One region of the Microbispora sp. KK1-11 genome, then DNA from elsewhere that is predicted to be linked to it. Evidence: predicted binding sites of a transcription regulator. Region 1 holds the regulator's gene; the other holds the start of a gene.

Region 1 (7,387 bases):
ACGGCAGCACCGCGATCGAGGTCACCCCGCCGCGCTTCAACGACTACAGCCCGTCCTTCACCATGGACGGCAAATACCTGGCCTTCCTTTCGGATCGCACGTTCAACCCGGTCTACGACAGTCACGTCTTCGACCTGTCCTTCCCGACCAGTTGCCGGCCCTACCTGGTGCCGCTCAAGGCCACGACACCCTCGCCGTTCGATCCCTCACTGGCGGGCCGCGGCTTCGGCGGGGAGGACGACACCGGCCCGGATGCCAAGAACGAGGCCAAGAACGACGGCAAGAACGACGGCAGGTCCGACCCGCCGCGTGCGACCGAGGTGGATGCCGACGGGCTGGCGGCGCGGATCGTGCCCGTGCCGGTGCCCGCGGGCACCTACTCCAACCTGCGTGCCGCCAAGGGCTGCCTGCTGTGGCTGCGCCATCCGCTCACCGGTGAGATCGGCGACGGCACCGAGCCCGGCGAGCCGGTCCTCGAACGCTACGACCTGGTCAAGCGCAAGGTCGGCGAGCTGGGCAGGGACTTCGGGGCCTTCGAGGTCAGCGGTGACGGCACGCGCCTGGTGACCGGCGGCGGCAACGGCCTGCAGACCCGCGCCACCGGAGAGGACGACGAGGTCGTCACCATCGACCTGGACCGTGTGGCCGTGACCGTCGACCCGGTCGCCGAGTGGCGGCATGCCTACAACGAGGCCGGGCGGCTCATGCGCGACCACTTCTGGCGGGCGGACATGAACGGCGTGGACTGGCCGGCCACGCTCGACCGCTACGCCCTCCTCGTGGAGCGGATCGGCGCCTACTCCGAGCTGATCGACCTGCTCTGGGAGGTGCAGGGCGAGCTGGCCACCTCCCACGCGTACGCGCGGCCGCGCGGTGTCGGCCGCGATCCCCGGCGCCGCCAGGGCCTGCTCGGCGCCGACCTCGCCCGGGACGAGAACGGGGTGTGGCGGATCAGCCGCATCCTGCCCGGGGAGTCCTCCGACCACGAGGCCCGCTCGCCGCTGCTCGCGCCCGGCGTCGCCGTCCGGGAGGGCGACGCGATCGTCGCCGTGAGCGGGCGCCCGGTCGATCCGGTCCGCGGGCCGCTGGCACTGCTGTCCGGTGCGGCGGGGCGGCCGGTGGAGCTGACCGTCCAGCCCGGTTCCGGCGGCGAGACCCGCCGGGTCGTCGTCACGCCCGTCGCGGACGAGACGCGGCTGCGCTACCACGACTGGGTGGTGGGACGGCGGGCGTTCGTGCGGGAGGCGTCGGGCTCGAGGCTCGGCTACCTGCACGTGCCGGACATGATGTCCACCGGGTGGGCGCAGTTCCACCGGGACCTGAGTGCCGAGATGGGCTTCGACGGGCTCATCGTGGACATCCGCGACAACGGCGGCGGGCACGTCTCCGAGCTGGTGCTGGAGAAGCTGCAGCGGCGGGTGACCGGGTGGTCGCTGGCCCGGGGGTATGAGCCGGCCCGATACCCGGAGGACTCGCCTCGCGGGCCGATCGTGGCGGTCACCGACGAGTTCGCGGGGTCGGACGGGGACATCGTCAGTGCCGGGATCAAGAACCGCGGCATCGGACCGCTCGTGGGCACGCGGACCTGGGGTGGCGTGATCGGCATCGACTCGCGCTACTCGCTCGTGGACGGGACCGTCGTCACGCAGCCGCGCTACTCGTTCTGGCTCGAAGGCGAGGGGTGGGGCGTCGAGAACCACGGCGTCGACCCGGACGTCGAGGTCGTCGTGACGCCGCAGGACCTGGTCGCCGGGCGGGATCCGCAGCTGGCACGGGCGGTGGAGCTGGCCCTGGCGGCGCTCCAGGAGAGGCGACCGGCCACCCCGCCGGAGTTGCCGCCGCTGCCGTGATCCTGGATCGAGGCTCGTCGACATCGTGCCGTGACGGGACGTTGACGATCGACTGGCCTTCCGGACAAAATTACGCCCGAGCCACAAACTAGTCATATCGATGTAGGCGTGCGGTCAGGGCATGCCGCGACCACCACCGCTCCGGCGGTGGTCTGGGGTGCGCGCCTGACCGTATGGCTCGCCGTCGGCGTGCGCCCCCGTGGGAGGCACGTCTTGTACAGACGAATTCTCGGCGGGCTGGCGACAGCCGCCGCGATGGCGGCGACCGTTCTCGTCGTCACCGGGTCGCCGGCCAACGCCGCCGGCACGGGCACCGGCTACCTGCACACCAGCGGGAACAAGATCGTCGACAGCACCGGCGCCACGGTCCGGCTGACCGGCATCAACTGGTTCGGCATGGAGACCGACAACAAGACCTTCCACGGGTTGTGGGCGAACAACCCGTGGAAGAGCCAGCTCGACCTCATGGCGAGCCTGGGCTACAACACCATCCGGGTGCCGTTCTCCGACGACGCCCTGAAGCCGGGCGCGCAGGCGACGAGCGTCAACACCTACTCCAACCCCGACCTGATCGGCCTGTCCCCGCTGCAGATCCTCGACAGGGTCGTGGACTACGCGGGCCAGAAGGGCATGCGGATCATCCTCGACCGCCACCGGCCGACCAGCGCGGGCCAGACGGCGTTGTGGTACACCTCGGGCGTCCCCGAGTCCACCTGGATCAGCGACTGGAAGTCGCTGGCCCAGCACTACGCCGGCAACACCACCGTCATCGGGGCCGACCTGCACAACGAGCCGCACGCCGACGGCACCGACCCGAACGCGACCGGCTCCTGCTGGGGCTGCGGCGACGAGTCGCGCGACTGGCGCCTGGCGGCCGAGCGCGCGGGCAACGCCATTCTGTCCGTCCAGCCCAACTGGCTGATCTTCGTGGAGGGCGTGAGCTGCCCGAGCGGCGGCCTGTCCAACACCTGGGACAACGACCCCAGCAACGACGAGGACTGCGGCTGGTGGGGCGGCAACCTCACCAAGGCGGGGCAGTACCCGGTGCGGCTCAACGTGGCCAACCGGCTCGTCTACTCGCCGCACGAGTACGCCACGTCGGTCTACCACCAGGCGTGGTTCGACGACCCGTCGTACCCGGCGAACATGCCGGCCATCTGGGACAAGTACTTCGGCTATCTGTACAAGCAGAACATCGCGCCGATCATGGTGGGCGAGTTCGGCACGACGCTCGCCAGCAACATCGACAAGATCTGGCTCCAGGAGCTCATGAAGTACATGGGCAGCGGGGTGAACGGCATGTCGTTCACCTACTGGTCGTGGAACCCCAACTCGGGTGACACGGGCGGCATCCTGAAGGACGACTGGGCGACGGTCGACCAGGCCAAGCAGAGCATCATCTCGCCCTACCTGATCCCGCCGACCGGCGGCAACCCGACGCCGCCGGTGTCGCCCTCGGCCTCGCCGAGGGTGTCCCCGTCGGTCTCGCCGTCGGCGTCTCCCTCCGCGTCTCCATCCGCGTCTCCCTCCGTGTCGCCGTCCGCGTCTCCTTCGTCGCCGGGCGGGAAGACCTGCACCGCCACGTACAAGGTCGCCAACCAGTACCCCGGCGGCTTCCAGGGTGAGGTCACGGTCAAGGCGGGTTCCTCGGCCATCTCGGGCTGGACCGTGAAGTGGGCCTTCCCGAACGGCCAGAGCATCAGCCAGCTCTGGAGCGGCGCGCTCAGCGCGAGCGGCGCCAACGTCACGGTGACGAACCTGTCCTACAACGGCGCGCTCGGGGCCGGGGTCTCGACCACCTTCGGCTTCAACGGCAGCTGGTCGGGCACCAACGGCGTTCCCTCGCCGGTGAGCTGCACCGCCTCCTGACGGCGGACCGAACACGGCACAGCACAAGCCCGGCGCTCTCGTGAGCGCCGGGCTTGTCCCTGTGCGGCGTCCGGAACCGGTGAGCCGCTGCTACAGCTTGCGCAGGACGGCCGTCACCTTGCCGAGCACGGTGGCCTCGTCACCGGGGATCGGCTCGTAGTTGGGGTTGTGCGGCACCAGCCACACGTGCCCGTCCTTGCGCTTGAACGTCTTCACGGTGGCCTCGCCGTCGATCATGGCGGCCACGATGTCGCCGTTGTCGGCGACCGGCTGCTGCCGCACCACGACCCAGTCGCCGTCGGCGATGGCGGCCTCGATCATCGAGTCGCCCGAGACCTGGAGCAGGAACAGCGTGCCCTCGCCCACGAGCTGCTTGGGCAGCGCGAACACGTCCTCGATGCTCTGCTCGGCGAGGATGGGACCACCGGCCGCGATGCGGCCGACCAGCGGCACGTAGGCCGCGGTGGGCCGGTTGAATCCGGACTCCTCCTCGGAGGTGGCGTCCGGGTCCACCCACAGCACCGGCTCGCCCGGCAGCCGGACCTCCAGGGCCCGGGGGCGATGGGGATCACGCCGGAGGTAACCCTTACGCTGGAGCGCCGTGAGCTGGTGCGACACGCTGGAGGTGCTGGTCAGCTGGACCGCTTCCCCGATCTCCCGCATGGACGGCGGATAGCCGCGCTGCTGGACCGAGTCGCGGATCACCTCGAGGATCTTCCGCTGCCTGGGGGTGAGGCCAAGCGAGTCGCGCCTGCGAACCGCGAGGTCGCTGACGCCATCCGCTTGCTCACTTCGGTCACTCACGATGCCACCTCTCAATCCGTGTTCCTCATGTCGCACAGAGCGACCGTACCGCGATTCAAGATCACCGTCAAACAATTGTTCGATATCCAGCGAAATCGCCGATCTCGCCGTCCACATCATCGTACGGGAGTTCGATCGATCCCGTGTTCGATTTACCCGATCTTCTCTGGTCGCAGTACGCCCAGGTCAGAAGCCGTACGGAAATCGGCGGGGAAAGGCGCGTAAAGGGCGTATTCCACGGCGGGCGGGGCAGTTGATGCGGCCGTGACTGGAGGTGCGACACGCGCGCCGAACAGGCACTTCCCCGCCCAACGCCGGTTCGACTTGCGTTCAAGGTCGGGCGCTCCTACGGTTGGACCACAACATCTAGTAGTCACAGCGGTGTAAGTTCACCACACCTTGTGTTCGGGGATGTGCGTTCAGGGAGGCGATGAAGTGCACTGTCCGTTCTGTCGCCATCCGGACACCCGGGTTGTGGACAGCCGTGCGGCCGAGGACGGGGCGGCGATCCGCCGTCGGCGCACCTGCCCCGAGTGCGGGCGCAGGTTCACCACGCAGGAGACCGTACTGCTGATGGTGAGCAAGCGCAGCGGGGTCACCGAGCCGTTCTCCCGGGAGAAGGTCATCGCCGGTGTGCGGCGGGCCTGCCAGGGACGCCCGGTCGGTGAGGACTCCCTCGCCCAGCTCGGGCAGCGGGTCGAGGAGAGCATCCGGGGCACCGGCGCGGCCGAGATCGCCTCTCACGAGGTGGGCCTGGCCATCCTCGGTCCGCTCCGCGACCTCGACGAGGTGGCCTACCTGCGCTTCGCGTCGGTCTACCGCAGCTTCGAGACGCTGGCGGACTTCGAGGCGGAGATCGAGCGGCTCCGCGCGGCCCACGGCCCGGGGGGCGAGGAGTAGGTGCCTTCCCGGGGGACCGGGACGAGGCGGCGGCGCGCGACGGCGCGGCGCGACGATGAGGTTGTAACGAGCGTGGTCCGAAAGAGGGGCTCCACCGGGCCCTGGGAGGGGGAAGTCATGACGGAGACCGTGAGCGGCACCGTATCGGGCGCAGGGGGCCGGCCGGGCAAGCGCCCGCGCAAGGGTTTGAAGATGAAGCGCGTCTTCACCACCCCGGGCGTCCACCCGTACGACGAGGTCCGCTGGGAGCGGCGCGACGTCGTGATGACGAACTGGCGGGACGGCTCGGTCAACTTCGAGCAGCACGGCGTGGAGTTCCCGGACTTCTGGTCGGTCAACGCGGCCAACATCGTCACCACCAAGTACTTCCGCGGGGCGGTGGGCACCCCGCAGCGCGAGTCGAGCCTCAAGCAGCTCGTCGACCGGGTCGTGGGCGTCTACACCAGGACCGGCGTCGAGAACGGCTACTTCGCCTCCGAAGAGGACGCGGAGATCTTCGACCACGAGCTCAAGCACGCGCTGATCCACCAGATCTTCAGCTTCAACTCCCCGGTGTGGTTCAACGTCGGCACCCGCTCGCCGCAGCAGGTGAGCGCCTGCTTCATCCTGGCCGTGGACGACACGATGGAGTCGATCCTCGACTGGTACAAGGAAGAGGGCGTGATCTTCAAGGGCGGCTCGGGCTCGGGGGTCAACCTCTCCCGCATCCGCTCGTCCAAGGAGCTGCTGTCCAGCGGTGGCACGGCCAGCGGCCCGGTCTCCTTCATGCGCGGCGCCGACGCCTCCGCCGGCACCATCAAGTCGGGCGGCGCCACCCGCAGGGCGGCCAAGATGGTCGTCCTCGACGTGGACCACCCCGACATCGAGGAGTTCATCGAGACCAAGGCGCGCGAGGAGGACAAGATCCGCGCGCTGCGCGACGCCGGGTTCGACATGGACCTCGGCGGCAAGGACATCGTGTCCGTCCAGTACCAGAACGCCAACAACTCGGTGCGGGTCTCCGACGAGTTCATGCGCGCCGTCGAGGCCGGCGGGAATTTCGGCCTGCGGGCCCGGCTGACCGGCGAGGTCATCGAGGAGGTCGAGGCGCGGTCGCTGTTCCGCAAGATGGCCCAGGCCGCCTGGGAGTGCGCCGACCCCGGCCTGCAGTACGACGACACGATCAACGACTGGCACACCTGCCCCGAGACCGGGCGCATCACGGCCAGCAACCCCTGCTCGGAGTACGTCCACCTGGACAACTCCTCGTGCAACCTCGCGTCGATCAACCTGCTGAAGTTCCTGCGTGACGACGACTCCTTCGACGTCGCGACCTTCGTGAAGATGACCGAGCTGATCATCACCGCGATGGACATCTCGATCACCTTCGCCGACTTCCCGACGCAGAAGATCGCCGAGACCACCCGGGCGTACCGCCAGCTCGGCATCGGCTACGCCAACCTGGGCGCGCTGCTGATGGCGACCGGCCACGCGTACGACTCCGACGGCGGCCGGGCCATCGCGGCCGGGATCACCTCGCTGATGACCGCCGTGTCCTACCGCCGCTCGGCCGAGATCGCCGGGATCGTCGGCCCGTACGACGGCTACCAGCGCAACGCCGAGCCGCACAAGCGGGTCATGCGCAAGCACGCCGCGGCCAACGACGACCTGCGCACCCTCGACGACATGGACAAGGCCCTGCACGCCGAGGCCACCCGGCAGTGGCAGGAGTGCCTCAGGCTCGGCGAGAAGAACGGCTACCGCAACGCCCAGGCGTCGCTGCTCGCCCCGACCGGCACCATCGGCCTGATGATGGACTGCGACACCACCGGCATCGAGCCCGACCTGGCGCTGGTGAAGTTCAAGAAGCTCGTCGGCGGCGGCTCGATGCAGATCGTCAACCAGACGATCCCGCGGGCGCTGCGCCGGCTCGGCTACCTCGAGGAGCAGGTCGAGGCCATCGTCGAGTACATCGCCGAGCACGG
Region 2 (7,387 bases), on a different contig from region 1:
ATGGGCCGTCCGCCCACTCCCGCGCCGGGCGCAGGCACCTCGCTGATCACGGCGCGTACGGCGTCGAGCCCCTGGGTGCGCCACACGCGGTCGAGGTCGGCGAGGTTCCAGCAGTGGACGGCGCGCAGCGAGACGGCCCTGACCCCGGTGCGCCGCACCACTCCCCTGGCGGCGAGCAGCCACGACCCGAACACGGTCGCGGCCGTGTGCGCCTGCACCGACTCGAAGAACGTCAGGTCGATCGGGCCGGTGGAGTCGTCCAGGGTGGTGAAGATGACCCGCTGCCCCGACCGCACGGCGGGCGTCTGGGTGGCGACCTTCACCCCCGCGACCAGGATCTCCGCACCGTTGCGCTGCCGGAGCAGATCCCTGGCCTGTGTCACGCCGAGCGCGTCGAGCAGGTCGCGGTAGAAGTCCATGACGTGGTGGCTCACGTCCATGCCGAGGATCTCCAGCTCGGCCTCGACGGCCTCGGCCTCGGTCATCTCCGGCAGCTCGCCGGGCGTGACCCGATCGGTGAACCCCATCGGAAGCTGCCCCGCCGCGCCCACCGGAGAGCCGCGGTCGAGCGCGCCGACCTGGGCGATCAGGTCGCGCCTGGTCAGCCGTCCCGGCCGCCAGCGCGGCTCCCCCGGCCGCAGGCCGTGCAGGGCGTCGAACCCGCCGACCTCCACGATCCGCTCGGCGACCGGCCGTGAGGGCCGGGCCCGCTCCCAGAAGTCGGCCAGCGAGGTGTAGGGCCGGGCCGCCACCATGCGGTCCACCTCGGCCTCGCTCACCCCGCGGACGGCCGAGAACGGCACCCGCAGGCCGTACCCGCGGCCGAACTCCCCGGGCCCGTCCCCCGCCGGACCCGTACGCTCGACCAGCCAGGTCTTCCCCGAGTGGTTGACGTCGAGGGGCAGGACGTCCACCCCGCACTGGCGGGCCTCGTCGAGGATGACCCGGCTCGGGTACATGCCGGGGTCGTGGGTGAGCACGCCCGCGAGGAACGCGGCCGTGTGGTGCCGCTTCAGCCAGGCCGACTGGTAGGTGGGCAGCGCGAACGCCGCCGCGTGCGCCTTGCAGAACCCGAACCCGCCGAACGCGTCGAGCACCTTCCACGCCCGCTCGACCACGTCGGGGGCGTAGCCGTTCTCCCTGGCGAGCGGCACGAACCAGGCGCGTACGGCCTCGCGGCCCTCCGGCGTCCCGAGGGCGCGGCGGGCCCGGTCGGCCTCCGACAGCCCGGCCCCGGTCATGATGTCGATGACCTTCATGACCTGCTCGTGGAAGACGACCACCCCGTTGGTCTCCCTGAGCGCGTCGCGCAGCGACTCGTGCGGGTAGCGCGCCTCGCGGAAGCCGTGCCTGGTCTCCAGATAGGGCGTGACCATGTCGGAGTTGACCGGTCCCGGGCGGAACAGCGAGATGTCCACGATCAGGTCGTGCATCGTGCGCGGCTCCAGTTTCGCGACCAGTTCGCGCTGCCCCGGCGACTCGATCTGGAAGCAGCCGATCGTGCGGCTGAGGCGGATCATGTCGTAGGTCTCCCGGTCGTCGCGCGGGACGGCGTCCAGGTCGATCCGCCGCCCCTCGACCCGCTCGACCTCCTGGAGGGCGTAGGCGAGGGCGGACTGCATGCGCACGCCGAGCACGTCGAGCTTGAGCAGGCCCGCCTCCTCGACGTCGTCCTTGTCGAACTGCGACATCGGGAACTCCAGCAGGCTCCGCTCGACCGGCGTGCGGTCGCGCAGCGTGGAGTTGCCGACCAGCACGCCGCAGGGGTGCAGCGCGATGTGCCGGGGCAGCCCGTCGAGCCGCTCCGCCAAGCGGAACACGGTCTCCAGCGACCGGTCGTTGAGCCCGCTGTCGCGCAGCTCCGGCAGGTCGGACAGCGCGGCCCTGATCTGCCTGGCCCGCACCTGCGGGAACGCCTTCGCGATGACGTCGATCTCGTGCGGCGGCAGGCCCATGGCGGCGCCGACGTCCCTGATCGCGCTGCGGGCGCGGTAGGTCTCCATCATCGACACGCAGGCCACCCGATCCTCGCCGTACCTGTCGAGGATCGCGCGGTAGCAGTCGAGGCGGCGGGCCGACTCCACGTCGATGTCGATGTCGGGCAGGCCCTTGCGGCCCTCCGACAGGAAGCGCTCCATCAGCAGGCCGTGTTCGAGCGGATCCACCTCGCCGATGCCGATCAGGTAGTTGACCAGGCTGCCCGCCCCCGAGCCGCGGATCGCGCACCGCACGCCCATCGCCCGGATCATGTCCGTGATGCCGGCGACGGACGTGAAGTAGCCCGACAGCCGCTTCTTCTCGATGACGTGGAGTTCGGCGGCGAGCCGGTCGCGGGCCTCGGCCGAGCGCTCCAGGCCCCGCCGGGCCAGCCCCTCCTCGCAGCGGCGCCGCAGCAGGGGCACCGGGTCCTCGCCGACCTCCGGCAGGTGGAGCCTGGGCCGCTCGGGTTCGAGCAGGGGCACGACCTCGACGGGGTCGAGCACGCATCTGCCGGCCACGCGGCGCGTCTCGGACAGCAGCCGCGCTGCCCGGCCGGTGTCGCCGCCGCAGATCCGCGCGGCCACCCGCGCCATCTCGGCGCCGTCCTTCAGGTACGCGTGGGCCGTGGGGTCGTCGAGGTGCCGCCCGTCGAGGGGCACCAGCTTGCGCGCCGCGTCGAGCACGTTGCCGACCTGGTGGTCGGCGGCGTCCAGGTAGCGGACCGCGTTGGTCAGCACGACCGGCACGCCCATCGAGTCGGCCAGCCCGATCATCCGGGCGGCGATGTTCGCGTCGCGGTAGCCGTACAGGTCGGACACCTCGACGACCAGGTCGGGGACCACCGCGCGCCAGGCGGCCAGCAGGGCTCTGGCCTGGTCGTCGCGCCGCTCGGCCACCGCGCGGCCGACGCCGGAACGGGGCCCGAGCAGCACGGTCAGCCGCGGCCCGCCGTCCGGGCCGGTCGCGTGCTCGGCCACCATCCCCGGCGTGACGTACGGCGCGCCGCGCTCCCCCACCTGGTGGGCGGCCGTGACCAGGCGGCACAGCGAGGCCCAGCCGTCCGAGCGCGCGAGCACGACGACCCGCGCCGGCTCGGCCGCCGTCCCCCGGCCGTGTCCGCGCCCGTGTCCGTGCCCACGCCCGGGTCCATGCCCGTGCCCGGGTCCGGTGCGGCGGCCGGACGGCAGGCCGCCGCCGAACAGGTCGTCCGGCGTGGAAGAACCCGGCGTGGAAGAGGCGCCGTCGAGGGCGAGATCGACCCCGACGACCGGGCGGACGCCCCGCTCGTGGCAGGCGATGACGTGCTTGATCGCGCCGTAGAGGCCGTCGCGGTCGGTCAGCGCCAGCGTGTCCATGCCGTGCTCGGCGGCCCGCCGGACGAGGGCGGCCGGGAACGCGGTGCCGTACCGCAGCGAGAAGGCGGACGCCACGTGCAGGTGGGCGAAGGCGTGCGTCACAGGCGCGCCCCCGTCCGTCCCCCGGTCCGTCCTCCAGCGGCCCGTCCCCCGGTCGTCGTGGGAAGCTGGAGCGTTCCCATCAGTCCCAGGCCCTCAGCAGGAGCCAGCCGCCGCTGGCGGTGTCGAAGCGCAGTTCATAGGTCCCGACCTCCTTGCCGGCCGCGGCCCCCACCCGCCAGAAGCGCCGCTCGCCGGGATCGGCGTCCGAGGTCTTCCACCATTCCCTGGCGACCACCCAGTGGTCCTGGATCTCGCGGACGGTGTAGAGCCGGTCACGCCAGACGAACTGAGCAGGGTGCCCGCCCCGGACCCACACCTCGATCGGATCGCCGTAAAGTCTGCTCAAGACTCCTTCTCCCTGTGGCTTCGTGGCCACCCGGGGGAAGACGGGCGGATGATTCGGGCAGAATCGCCGCTACTTCGAACATACGTTCCCAGCGGGGTGAACGCAAGTCGGCGCGGCCCGTTTCCGGGAGCGAAACCCCAGGAAGCGCCTCCGCCGGCGGATCACTCGCCGAGCCAGATCCCGCCGCCCCGGTAGGGCGGCCCCTCTTGTTCGGTGGCGTCCGCCACCGCCGCCCAGACGCGCGCCGTCCCCGGCCCCCTGACGACGGCCGCCACCCGGGTGTGCCCGAGCGGACCCGCCGGAAACGTCCCGTACGTCCACCGGCCGCCCGACAGGTGACCGACCGCCGTGTTCCACTCGTTCTTCGCGTAGAACAGCCAGAACCCGCCCCGGCCGTCGGCCTCCAGTCGCAGGTGAGGGTCGAGCTCGGGCTCCGTCGGCAGACTGTAGCTCCAGCGTCCGTTCTCCCGCCGCAGGAACAGCGTGCGGCCGCAGTAGGTCACGTCCTCCTCCTGGGTGCCGCAGACCCACGCGACCCAGCCGACGGCCGCCACCCTGCCCGACTCGTCCACCGCGAGGTCCACGAGCTCGGAGAGCTGGCCGCGGTGCAGCGCGGGGACCGCGGGGAGCGGGACCGTGCTCCAGGACCAGCCGTTCCACCGGGCGACGGCGGCCCGGCCCCGGATGGAACCGGCCGCCCAGACCTCGCCGCCGGGCAGGCCGTCCACGTCCTTGGCGACCAGCGGCGGCCGTGTCGTGCGCCAGGCCCTGCCGTCCCAGCGCCGCAGATCCGACCAGGAGCTCCAGGGCTCCTCCGCACCTCCCGCCCCGTCCAGGAAGTTCGCCTTCTGGATCACCCAGACGTCGCCGGGAGCCGCCGCGTGCACCCGCTCCGGTTCCGCACCCGGGCCGGGCGCCGCCGTCCACCTCCGCCCGTTCCAGTGCGCGGCGGTCTTCTCGTCGAACAGCCACATGTCGCGGTCGGACGAGGCGGCCACGGCACGCGGCTCGGACAGCGGCGGGGCCGGAACCTCGCGCCACCGCCCGCCGTCCCCGCGCAGCAGCAGCGGCGCGTTCGTCTCGGGCCCGCACGCCTCGGGCACACGCGTGCCGGCCGCCCACACGGTGCCCTCGCGGGTCACGGCCAGGCCCGTGATGCGGTCGCGGTAGTCGTAGTAGGCGGCGCGCCACCCGCCGCCCCGGACCGGGCTCGGCTGCGGCGTCGGCGAGCCGGTCGGGCAGGAGGGCGACGGCCGCTCCCGCGCGGCGGCCGTGGCGGCCGCGGCGTCGGTCTCGTTCCAGGTCTCGAGATCGCGAGGCGTGGTCGACGCGCACGCCGCCGGCAGCACCATCGCGGCCAGCGCCGCCGTCACCCGCAGAATCCGCGTCCGCATATCCGTAGGACGCGGCGGGCCCGCATCCGGTTCTGCCGAACCCGTCTGTGCCGGCCGTGCCCCCTGGGCTCAGCCCGCGCGCTCCGCGTAGGCGGCCAGCAGCTGGGCCTCCGCGGTGTCGAAGTACGCGAGCAACTCCCGCTCGGCCCGCTCGTGGTCGCCGTCGATCAGCAACGTGGCGATGCGCGCGTTGTCTTCCAGGTAGGGCTCGTGGAAGGTCCTGAGCTCGCCCATCACGTGGAAGGCCAGCCGCAGCTCGGCGAGCAGGCGCGCCATGGTCTCGTCCACACGGGGACTGGCGAGCAGCGCGGCGATCGCGCGGTGGAACCGCATGTTGGCGGTGCCGACGGCCGCCCAGTCGCCGCTCTCCGCTGCTGTCCGGCCCTCCTCGACGTGGCGCCGCACCTCCGTCACCGCCTCGGACGGGGCCGTGACGGCCGCCCGTACGCCCGCCGTCTCCAGGATGCGCCGCATCGCGTAGATGTCGGCCACGTCGGCCGCGGCGAGCTTGCGGACGAAGACACCGCGGTGCAGCTCGTGCACCAGCAGGTTCTCGTGCGACAGCAGCCTGAACGCCTCTCGGAGGGTGTTGCGGGAGACGCCGAGCAGGTTGCCGATCGTCTCCTCCGACAGGCGGGTGCCCGGGGGCAGGGAGCCGTCGATGACGTTCTCCCGCAGGACGTCGGCGACCAGTTCGGCGGCGCTGGCCCGATCGAGCACCGGCCGAGCCGCGCTCAACCGTGCCGCCCAGTCCGCCATAGCCGTCATCGCCGCAACCCCTTCTCGACCGCCGGATCACCCCCAGCTTAGGCCGCGGCGTGTCGCCGGAATCCAGCGATCACCATCGGGCTTCGCCCGATCACACCCAGGTGTGGCGGAGAAGTAACCTACAAGAGGCTTGATGACTTGTTGAACAATCCTCTAGCTTCCAGGGGAGGTGAGCAAAGGAGTCTCGCATGGACCGACCCCCCGGCACCAAGACGGCTTCACCCGCGGGCACCACGAGCGGAGGGCGGCGCTCGGCGCTGCTCGGCGCGATGTTCCTCATGGCCACGAGCGCCATCGGCCCCGGCTTCATCACTCAGACGACGACGTTCACGGCGCGGCTCGGCGCGGCGTTCGCGTTCGTGATCGTCGCTTCGATCCTCGTCGACATCGCCGTCCAGCTGAACGTCTGGCGGGTGATCGGCGTCTCCGGGATGCGCGCCCAGACGCTGGGCAACCGGGTGCTGCCCGGTTCCGGATATCTCCTGGCCGTCCTCGTGGCCTTCGGCGGCCTGGTGTTCAACATCGGCAACGTCGGCGGCGCGGCACTCGGCCTGAACGCCCTCGCGGGGATCGACGTCAAGATCGGCGGCACGGTGTCCGCCCTGATCGCCGTCGCCATCTTCCTCAGCAGGCGGGCCGGGGTGGCCGTCGACCGGATCGTCGTCGTCCTCGGCGTCGTGATGGTGGCGCTGACGCTGTACGTGGCGATCGTCTCCCACCCGCCGGTGGGCGAGGCCCTGCGGCAGACGGTCCTGCCGGACACGGTCGACTTCCTCGCCGTCACGACGCTGATCGGCGGCACGGTCGGGGGCTACATCACCTACGCGGGGGCGCACCGGCTCATCGACGCGGGCGTGACCGGGCCGCGGAACGCCGGGCGGATCTCCCGCGGCTCGGTCACCGGCATCCTCGTCACCGGAGTCATGCGGGTGATCCTCTTCCTCGCCTCGCTCGGCGTGGTGGCCGGAGGATTCCGGCTCGCCGCCGACTCGGCGAACCCGGCCGCCGACATCTTCCGGAGCGCGGCGGGCGAGCTGGGCCTGAGGCTGTTCGGAGTCGTCCTGTGGGCCGCGGCCATCACCTCGGTCATCGGCGCCTCGTACACGTCGGTGTCGTTCCTCGCCAGCTTCTCGCCCCGGACGGACCGCTACCGCTCATGGATCACGGTGGCCTTCATCGTGGTCTCGACCGCGGTCTTCCTCCTCCTCGGCAAGGCTCCGGCCAACCTCCTGATCCTCGCCGGAGCGCTCAACGGCCTCATCCTGCCCGTCGGTCTGGCGGTGATCCTCTGGGTCGCCGCACGCCGTCGTGATCTCATGGGCGGGTATCGCTACCCTGTCTGGCTGCTCGGCATCGGTGTACTCGCCTGGGCGCTGACCATCTACCTCGGCTGGAACTCCCTCAGCGGGATCAGCGCGCTCTGGAGCTGACGTGCCCTACCC

What was found. The regulator LexA, encoded in region 1, represses DNA repair genes until DNA is damaged. The targets are predictions, from matches to a motif close to TCGAACANNTGTTCGA.
Region 2: the regulator LexA is predicted to act here: its motif matches at 3,858-3,873, upstream of FLW16_RS03310 (DUF6504 family protein).

Annotation. Positions count from the first base shown of each region.
Region 1 covers NZ_VIRJ01000012.1:117,179-124,565, forward strand. The annotation lists gene FLW16_RS19095 (S41 family peptidase) at 1-1,850, shown strand, start outside; gene FLW16_RS45250 (cellulase family glycosylhydrolase) at 2,064-3,719, shown strand; gene lexA (transcriptional repressor LexA) at 3,810-4,526, opposite strand; gene nrdR (transcriptional regulator NrdR) at 4,959-5,423, shown strand; gene FLW16_RS19115 (vitamin B12-dependent ribonucleotide reductase) at 5,541-7,387, shown strand, end outside.
Region 2 covers NZ_VIRJ01000002.1:86,658-94,044, forward strand. The annotation lists gene FLW16_RS03305 (DNA polymerase III subunit alpha) at 1-3,437, opposite strand, end outside; gene FLW16_RS03310 (DUF6504 family protein) at 3,517-3,783, opposite strand; gene FLW16_RS03315 (hypothetical protein) at 3,945-5,177, opposite strand; gene FLW16_RS03320 (GntR family transcriptional regulator) at 5,247-5,945, opposite strand; gene FLW16_RS03325 (NRAMP family divalent metal transporter) at 6,134-7,375, shown strand.